Regions from separate parts of the Paraciimarium castrense LEGE 11436 genome, predicted to be linked through region 3. Evidence: predicted binding sites of a transcription regulator. Region 3 holds the regulator's gene; each other region holds the start of a gene.
The links. The regulator NtcA, encoded in region 3, controls nitrogen genes in cyanobacteria. The targets are predictions, from matches to a motif close to GTANCNNNNGNTAC.
Positions count from the first base shown of each region.

Region 1: ACWJIO_RS04835 (P-II family nitrogen regulator) is a predicted target of NtcA. The motif match lies at 1,068-1,081, and genes of this name have one in related genera.
Region 2: cynS (cyanase) is a predicted target of NtcA. The motif match lies at 1,183-1,196, and genes of this name have one in related genera.
Region 4: glnA (type I glutamate--ammonia ligase) is a predicted target of NtcA. The motif match lies at 620-633, and genes of this name have one in related genera.

Region 1 is NZ_JBSJOW010000002.1:208,323-210,520, reverse strand. Features, by position in the region: gene ACWJIO_RS04845 (cytochrome c biogenesis ResB family protein) at 1-533, shown strand, start outside; gene queF (preQ(1) synthase) at 521-943, opposite strand; gene ACWJIO_RS04835 (P-II family nitrogen regulator) at 1,172-1,510, shown strand; gene ACWJIO_RS04830 (TlyA family RNA methyltransferase) at 1,588-2,198, opposite strand, start outside.
Region 2 is NZ_JBSJOW010000007.1:41,165-43,362, forward strand. Features, by position in the region: gene ACWJIO_RS11230 (transglutaminase family protein) at 1-413, shown strand, start outside; gene ACWJIO_RS11235 (redox protein) at 455-931, opposite strand; gene cynS (cyanase) at 1,314-1,775, shown strand; gene ACWJIO_RS11245 (formate/nitrite transporter family protein) at 1,908-2,198, opposite strand, start outside.
Region 3 is NZ_JBSJOW010000006.1:65,904-68,101, forward strand. Features, by position in the region: gene ACWJIO_RS10155 (DUF3084 domain-containing protein) at 1-766, opposite strand, end outside; gene ntcA (global nitrogen regulator NtcA) at 823-1,563, opposite strand; gene ACWJIO_RS10165 (cob(I)yrinic acid a,c-diamide adenosyltransferase) at 1,798-2,198, shown strand, end outside.
Region 4 is NZ_JBSJOW010000001.1:346,922-349,119, reverse strand. Features, by position in the region: gene ACWJIO_RS01925 (globin family protein) at 1-497, opposite strand, end outside; gene glnA (type I glutamate--ammonia ligase) at 706-2,124, shown strand; gene ACWJIO_RS01915 (hypothetical protein) at 2,112-2,198, opposite strand, start outside.

The DNA of each region.
Region 1 (2,198 bases), on a different contig from region 3:
ACCACCCCTTGCGCTTCCAGGGCGTCACCCTTTACCAGGCCGACTGGGGCCTGGCCGCCATCACCGTCCAACTGGGGCGCAGCCCGCTGCTGCAGCTGCCCCTGCAGAGCTTCCCTGAGCTGGGAGAGCAGATCTGGGGCCTGGTGCTGCCCACCAGGCCCGATGGGACTGATCCAGTGCTGCTCAGCCTCAGCAGCGAGCAGGGACCGGTGGAGGTGTTCGGCGCCGATGGCTCCAGGCTCGGCCAACTGGGGATCGGCGCCGCTCCCCTGGAGATCAATGGGCTGCCTGTACGGGTGGATTCGGTGCTGCCGGCCAGTGGCATCCTGCTCAAGCGCGATCCAGGCGTCCCCCTGGTGTATTCGGGCTTTGCCATCGCCCTGGTCGGCGGCGGCCTGAGCCTGCTGGCCACCCGCCAGCTCTGGGCGATCGCCGAGGTGGGGCGGTTGCACGTGGCCGGGCTGTGCAACCGCAACCTCACCGCCTTTGCACGGGAACTACCCGAATTGCTCAACCCGCCTCAGCAGGCCTGACGGCTGCCATGGCTCACTGTGACCACCGTGTGCACATTGCCGCGGGGGTTGAAATCGGCTTGCAGCTGCATCCACTGCGGCTCGCAGGCTGCCACGAAGTCGTCCAGGATCCGGTTGGCCACCTCCTCATGGGAGATGCTGCGATCGCGGTAGCTGTTCACATACAGCTTGATGGCCTTCAGCTCCATGACCCGGGGACCGGGCTGGTAGAGCAGACGCAGGGTGGCGAAATCGGGGTAGCCCGAGAACGGACAAAGGCAGGTGAATTCCGGGAGGGTGATGGCGATGTCGTAGGGACGCCCCGGCCGGGGATTGTCGAAGCAGATCAACCGGCACTCGGCGATCGCCCGTTCGCCGTAGAGGGGTGTCTGGGTCTGCTCCGCAACGGAGCTGGCGCTCGCCTCGGGGATGGCAGGTGGCGTGGACAAGGCTGGGCACAGAGCTGACGCAGGCCATGATGACTGAAACCAACGGAGGGCCTGGGGGCCACGGCCTGCCGGTTGCAAGCGGGGATCCTGTCAGGGCGCTGGCCGAGTAGCATCGGCTACGACAACACCCCCCTGGCTCGGGCGTAATGGACCCCTCTCCGCCAAAAGCGGGGAACCCTGAGATCCTGATCGTCCAGCCCACCGGTATCCATGAAAAAAGTAGAGGCCATCATTCGGCCCTTTAAGCTTGAAGATGTCAAGATTGCCCTGGTCAATGCCGGCATCGTGGGCATGACAGTCAGCGAGGTTCGCGGCTTTGGTCGGCAGAAAGGTCAGGTGGAGCGCTACCGGGGTTCTGAATTCACGGTGGAATTCCTCCAGAAGCTCAAGCTGGAAATCGTGGTGGATGATGACAAAGTCGACACCGTGGTCAATGCGATTCAAGACGCGGCTCGCACCGGTGAAATCGGCGACGGCAAGATCTTCGTGGGCACCATCGATGGGGTGATCCGCATCCGCACCGGTGATCGCGACAGCGGCGCCATCTGAGCTCGCCGGCTCTGAAGCTCTGAGTTCTAGGGATCACCAGGGGGCCTCTCGGCCCCCTGGCCACGGCAATCTTCCCCTCAGGGGGTGGCCAGGGTGGAAGCCACGCATGCACTGATCGCTTCAATCCGCTCTTTGGGGTCCAGTGGCAAGGCCCAGCTCGCCTCAGCAGGAACGCTCACCAGGGCTGCCGAACGCAGCCAGAGCAGGTATTCGTGGTTGCCGGCCGGGCCTGTGATCGGAGACGCCACCAGGCCTGGGGCCTGAAGTCCTTGCTGTTCAGCGGCCCTCAGCACCGCCGTGATGGCTCCGACATGGGCCTCTGGGCTGCGCACCACACCCCCTTTGCCCACCTGGCCCCGACCCACCTCAAACTGGGGTTTCACCAGCAGAATCAGATCGTGAGTGCCACGAGGGGGAGCGTCCCCCAGCAGCCCCAGCAGGGCTGGCAGCACCAGGGCAAGGGAGATGAATGACACATCAGCCACCGCCAGATCGGGCCGGGGGTCGGCGGCCCCGAACAGAGCTTCGGGACTGAGATGGCGCAGATTGGTGCGCTCCTTGAGCACCACCCGCGGGTCGCAGCGCAGCCGCCAGGCCGTCTGGCCGTAACCCACATCAATGCCGTACACCCGCGCAGCCCCGTGCTGCAGCAGGCAGTCGGTGAAACCGCCCGTCGAGATGCCGCCAT
Region 2 (2,198 bases), on a different contig from region 3:
CCCAGCGCCACGTGGGCCCAGCCTGGCCAGCCGGCCGCACCCTCAAGGAACGGGTGGGCTCCTGCCGTGACCTGGCCATGCTGATGGTGGAGGCCTGCCGCTGCGTGGGCCTGCCGGCCCGGTTCGTGAGCGGCTACCACCTGGTGGATCCGGCGCCCGAGCAGTACGACCTGCACGCCTGGACGGAGGTGTACCTGCCGGGGGCGGGCTGGCGCGGCTACGACCCCAGTGGCAAGGGCCCCGTGGACGATCGGTACATCACCCTGGCCACGTCATCGAAGCCCGAGCTCACCGCCGCGATCACGGGTTGCTTCTCAGGCCCAGCGGGGGTGAGCAGCAGCTTTGACTGGCTGATCGAGGCGGAGATTCTCGATCCCGTGGCCCCCGGCGCAGCCAGCCTGCCCCTGGGCTGATCGCAGAGGGGCTGGGGTGGTCAGCGTCCGGCCCAGAGCCCTTACCAGTGCAGTCCGTGCAGCTTCGGCAGCGGCGCGGTTCTGGAGGTGGTGGCAAACAGCCGCGGGATCCGCTGGCTGTTGTACACGCGGAATTCGTGCACCAGGCTGGCTCCGGGTTCGCGCACCGCCTGGTTGAGCACCACCGAGCCGTCAGGGTCTGAGACCGAGCGGTGGAACGTGCCGGGAGGGATCCGCAGGATATCGCCGCCCGTATCGAGCCGCACGATATGGAACGGGTAGTTCCAGCCGAAGTTCACCAGGTAGAAGGTGCGGCCGCCGTGCAGGGCGAGCAGGTTGTCCTCCTGGTGGGGATGCAGGTAGAACTGCCAGGCCCCCGTGGCCTGATCATCCGGAGGGGAGGTGGCGGGCCCCGAGTGGATCACCAGATCCCGGGCATTGGACGCCGCCACGGTGATGTCGAAGAAGCGAACCGCGGGGGTGTCGCGGAACTTCTCGTAGGGGATGAGCTCGAACATCGGCGCCGGTCTCGGCGTTGTGGCAGTCATGGCGGTCGGTGTTGGGGCGCACCGGTTGAACGTGGTCCAGTGAACCGAACACACTACCCCGGCCAGTGTGGCCGCCACTACCAAACCGCCGACCGCCCGGGCAGTTTCTGCACTGGGCAGCGGCGAGGGGCACGGGCCAGAAGGTTGCTGGCAGAGCGGGGCTGGGTAGCACCTTCGCCAAGCCAGGTGCCCAAACAGGGTGGCAGGTTCAGAGCCTGGTCGTATCGATCAACACACGAGAATCAAGGCATTGACGACATCATGAAGAGGCCCCTTCTTGCCGCACGTCAACCAGCAGAGGGCCCACAGATCAGCTGCTTGGCTGCCACATCAAATCTCAATTTTTATGACCATGTCATCAACACCTGGCTCCAGCGGATCGTCCTTGACGGCCGCACTTCTGAAGGCCAAGAAAGCCAAAGGGCTCAGCTTCTCCGAGCTGGGTGAGGCCCTTGGTCGAGATGAAGTGTGGGTGGCCTCGTTGTTCTATGGCCAGGCCTGCGCCTCCAGCGACGAAGCCACAGCCCTGGCTGGTTTGCTCAGCTTGGATGGCGATATCGTGGCCGCCCTGCAGACCTATCCCACCAAGGGAAGCCTGGATCCGGTGATCCCCACCGATCCGCTGATCTACCGGTTCTACGAGATCATGCAGGTGTATGGCATGCCGCTGAAGGACGTGATTCAGGAGAAGTTCGGCGATGGCATCATGAGCGCCATCGACTTCACCCTGCATGTGGACAAGGAAGCCAATCCCACGGGAGATCGGGTGAAGATCACCATGTGCGGCAAGTTCCTGCCCTACAAGAAGTGGTAACCATCGAGCTGGCGGCATGAAAAAGGCCGGGCAGCACTGCTGCCCGGCTCTTTATTGGGTGGGAATGTAATCGCTCTGACGTTTTTCTCAGGCTGACCAAATTAGGCCAAAGCTTGAGCCCAGAAGCTTTGTTCAGCGCGCTCCCAGTTCCGCAGCCAACTCTCTTTCCAGCTTTTCATCGTGCCGGGTCGGCAGCACATTGCTGATTGGAGTGCGGTGGGTGCTGTAGAAGAGCATGCCGATGAACACCATGCCGCCCACAATGTTGCCCAGCGTCACAGGCAGGTAATTCCAGAAGGCAATCTGCAGGAAACTCACACCGGAGCCCAACAGCGGACCCGTGGTGTGCAGGAACATGTTGACCACAATGTGCTCCATGCCCAGCGCCTGGAAGGCGGTGATGGGCAGCCAGCAGGCAAGGAT
Region 3 (2,198 bases):
CCTCCCCGGGCAGCACGCGCCTGAAGGCGTTGAGGTTGGCCTGCTGCAGCAGGGCATTGATCACTTCGCGGGCCTGGCCGGGGTTGTCCAGCTTCACCTTGGCACTGGCCAGGGGCTGGCCGGTGGTGATCACCACGTCGCCGCGCCGCAGGGCGATCAGGTTGTTCTCGAGCTCCCGCAACTCCTGGGCCCCTGCCGCGATCCGCTGCCGCACTGCGGCCAGTTCAGCCTCGGTGCGCTGGATTTCAGCGTCCCGGCCCCGTACCACCTCGCTGAGGCGAGCCCGCTGACCCTCCAGGCTCACGTTCTGCTTCTCGAGCGCCAGCTTGTCGCGCTCCAGCCTGGCGCGCTGGGCCTGCAGGGGGGCCAGCTCCTTGCGCAGTGCAGCACTGCGGCGTTCGGCCTGGGCCAGCTCCTGCTGCACCTTGCGCTGACCCGCCTGGGCCCGGGCCACCTCCGCCTGGCTGGTGCTGAGCCGCTGGCGGCTGGCCTCGAGCTGGTTGCGGGTGCCGCTGAGCCGCTCCTCCAGTTGGTCGAGCTCGAACAGGCCCGTGCGCAGGCGCTCACTCACCAGCAGCATCAGCCCGAGGGACATGGCGCTGATCAGGCTGCCCGTGAGCACCGTGATCAGCACGGCGGTACGCCGCGGCCGCAGGTTGAACAGGCTCAGCCTGGCCTTGCCGACCCGGCTGCCCAGTCGGTCGCCCAGGGTGGAGAGCACTCCGCCCAGAACCAGCAGCGCCAGGATCAGGAGCCAGCCCGACACAGGTGTCCTCGTATGGAGCCAGTATCCCGCCCTGGCCGCCGTGCTTCCGGCTGAGCTCAGCTGAAGCGCTTGGCCAGGGCGATCGGATCGAACACGGTGATCTTTTTGCGGTCGATCTGCACCAGTCCCTCGTTGCGAAGGTCTCCCAGCAGGCGGGTGATCGTCACGCGGGTGGAGCCGATGGCCTCGGCGATCGCCTGGTGGGAGAGGCGCAGGTCGATGGTGATGCCCTCAGTGCCGGGCACGCCGAAGTCGCGGCAGAGCACCAGCAGAAAACTCACCAACCGCGAGCTCATGTCGCGGTGGGTGAGGGTCTCGATCATGGTTTCGGTCTGCAGAATCCGCGAGGAGAGGCCCTGCAGCAGCAGCAGCCCCACGCTGGCGTCCTGTTCGATCGCCTTGCGCACGGAGGTGGCCGGTGCGCTGAGGAGCTCCACGCGGGTGAAGGCGATGGCGTGATAGAAGCGATCGGAACGCTGGCCCGTGAGCAGCGACAGCACCCCGAAGAGACTGTTCTCCCGCAACAGGGCCACAGTGATTTCTTCCCCAGACTCATAGACACGCGAGAGCCGCACGGCTCCACGCCGGAGCAGGTAGACCCGCTCGGCCGGATCCCCCGGGAAAAAGATGGTCTTGCTGCGCTCGATCGACTCGACGCTGCTCCCCCCCAGGGCGCGGATCACCTCCAGCAGGGTCTGGTTGGCCTGGCCAGCGGCACCGATGCCGCCCACCACCCCTGGTGTGCCGCTGCTGGGCGTGTTGGCCGTACGGCTGAACCCACGTGTGGCGCCAACCATGGCTGGGTCAGGCAGATCGGCGGACCCTATAGATGCACAGGGGGGCCTCATGTAGCAATGGGCACGCTTTGGGGCCGGTACATCCCAGCGCACCGGCGGGCGTGTGGTTCCGACCAGAGGGCCGTGGGCCTGGAGTCGGCCGCTGCTGGGCGCCTGCACCCACTACAGGTGGTGGTTGTGCCCAGCGCTACGCCACGTGACCGCTACATTCAGTCCTGCGTCGCTGCAGGGTCCATGACCGCCAGTCTCTCGAGCAGCCCCGGTTCCGGAGTCCGGCTTGAGGTGGTGGGCCCGGCGCCTGCTGAGGCCACTGGGCTGCCGGCCCACCGGCCCGTCGCCCCCTTGGCAGTCGCTGGGGCGGGCCTGCCGGCGACGGTGCGTCCGCTGCGCCTGCTGGCCCAGCCGGAGGGCATGCTCCAGGTGCACACCGCTCCGTTCCGGGGCAGCGTGGCGGCGGTGCTCAGCCTGGCCCTGCGCAGCGCCGGTCTCGGCAGCAGGGTGCTGGTGAGCCAGTTGCTCAAGGGTGGGGTGGAACAGGGTCTGGCCGCGAGCCCGTGGCTGTGCGGGCGCCTCCAGTGGCTGCGGCCGGCAGTGGTCACCTGCCTGGCTGAGCCGGCTGCAGACCATGGCGTAGA
Region 4 (2,198 bases), on a different contig from region 3:
CGGCAGAGGTGCTCGAAGGGCGGGCGCACCACCGCAGCCAGAGCAGAGGGGTCTGTGTTGCCTTCCGCAGCCAGCAGCTCGCACACCACATCGGCCATCAGGGCAATGCTGCGCACCGTGGGGCCCGTGGGCACGCCCAGACTCTTGTAGGTGTCGTCGAGGCCGTTGAGCACCCGCTCATTGAGGATCGACGCATCGGCTGCCACCAGGGCATAGCTGGCGTAGCGCAGGAAATAGTCCATGTCCCGCAGGCAGGCCGAGAGGCGGCGGGTGGTGTAGGCGTTGCCGCCGGGCAGGATCAGCTCGGGGTCATCGAGCCAGAGCCGCTGGGAGGCCTCGCGCACGATGGCGGCGGCCTCACGGTTGATCAGCTCCACGGCCCGCAGCCGCAGCGCCGATTCGGCGTAGTAGGCATTGATGCGATCGATCGCATCCCGGTCGAGGTAGCGGCCCAGCTGGTCGTAGCGGCCGATCAGACCGGTGATGGCATCGCGCATGGTTCGAAAAGTTCGACGCACCTGCGCCGGAAGCTAGCACTCATGACTGGCCAGAACCCAGGCGCAGGGCGCGATCTGGCCGATCTGAGAGAAACAGTTACGCAAGCCACCCCCCAGAATCGGTAACGATGGCTACAGGTTGACCGTGACCGGCCTCCCTACCTTCCGGCCACGCCGCCAAGGGCCGGCACCACCCCTGCATTGCTCCATGGCCAAAACCGCACAGGACGTCCTGCGTCAGATTCAGGACGAAGGCATTGAGTTGATCGACCTCAAGTTCGTTGACCTGCATGGCAAGTGGCAGCACCTCACTGTCTGCCGGGATCTGATCGACGAAGACGCCTTCACCAGTGGGGTGGCGTTCGACGGCTCCTCCATCCGCGGCTGGAAAGCCATCAATGAGTCGGACATGGCGATGGTGCCAGACCCGAACACCGCCTGGATTGACCCCTTCTACAGCCACAAGACCCTGAGCCTGATCTGCTCGATCCAGGAGCCCCGCAGCGGCGAGCCCTACGGGCGCTGCCCCCGCGCCCTGGCCCAGAAGGCACTCGAGTATCTGGGCTCCACAGGCATTGCTGACATGGCCTACTTCGGCCCCGAGCCGGAGTTCTTTGTGTTCGACGATGTGCGCTTCAACTCCGGCAACGGCAGCAGTTTTTACAGCGTCGATTCAATCGAGGCTCCCTGGAACAGTGGGCGCCAGGAGGAGGGCGGCAACCTGGCCTACAAGATCGCCCTCAAAGAGGGCTACTTCCCCGTGGGCCCCAACGACACGATGCAGGATATGCGCAGCGAAATGCTGCTCACCATGGCCACACTGGGAGTGCCGATCGAGAAGCAGCACCATGAAGTGGCCACAGCGCAGCACGAACTTGGCATGAAGTTCGCCGAGTTGATCAGTGCCGCGGACAACGTGATGATCTATAAATATGTCGTGCGCAATGTTGCCAAGAAATACGGCAAAACAGCCACCTTCATGCCCAAACCGGTGTTTGCCGACAACGGCAGCGGCATGCACGTGCACCAGAGTCTCTGGAAGGGCGGCAACCCCTTGTTTTTCGGCGAAGGCACCTACGCCAACCTCTCCCAGACAGCTCGCTGGTACATCGGGGGCCTGCTCAAGCACGCTCCCAGTTTTCTGGCTTTCACCAACCCCACCACCAACAGCTACAAGCGGCTGGTGCCCGGTTTTGAAGCACCTGTGAACCTGGTCTATTCCCAGGGGAACCGTTCAGCCGCGGTGCGCATCCCGCTGACGGGTCCAAATCCAAAGGCCAAGCGTCTGGAATTCCGCTCCGGCGATGCCCTGTCCAACCCCTATCTGGGTTTTGCGGCGATGCTGATGGCAGGGATCGACGGCATCAAAAACCAGATCGACCCCGGCGACGGCACCGACCTGGACCTGTTCGAGCTCAGCGCCGAAGAACTGGCCCGGATCTCAACGGTGCCGGCCTCGCTCAATGGGGCCCTCGAAGCCCTCGATGCCGACAAGCACTATCTGATGGAGGGCGGCGTCTTCACTGACGACTTCCTCAGCAACTGGATCGACCTCAAGTACGAGGAGGTGCAGCAGCTGCGGCAGAGGCCCCACCCCCATGAGTTCGTGATGTACTACGACGCGTGAGTGCGGATCTGGGCCAGAGCACTGTCGTGCAGATGCTTCTGGTGGGCCTGGCGCGCGGCCCAGGCCCGTAGCTG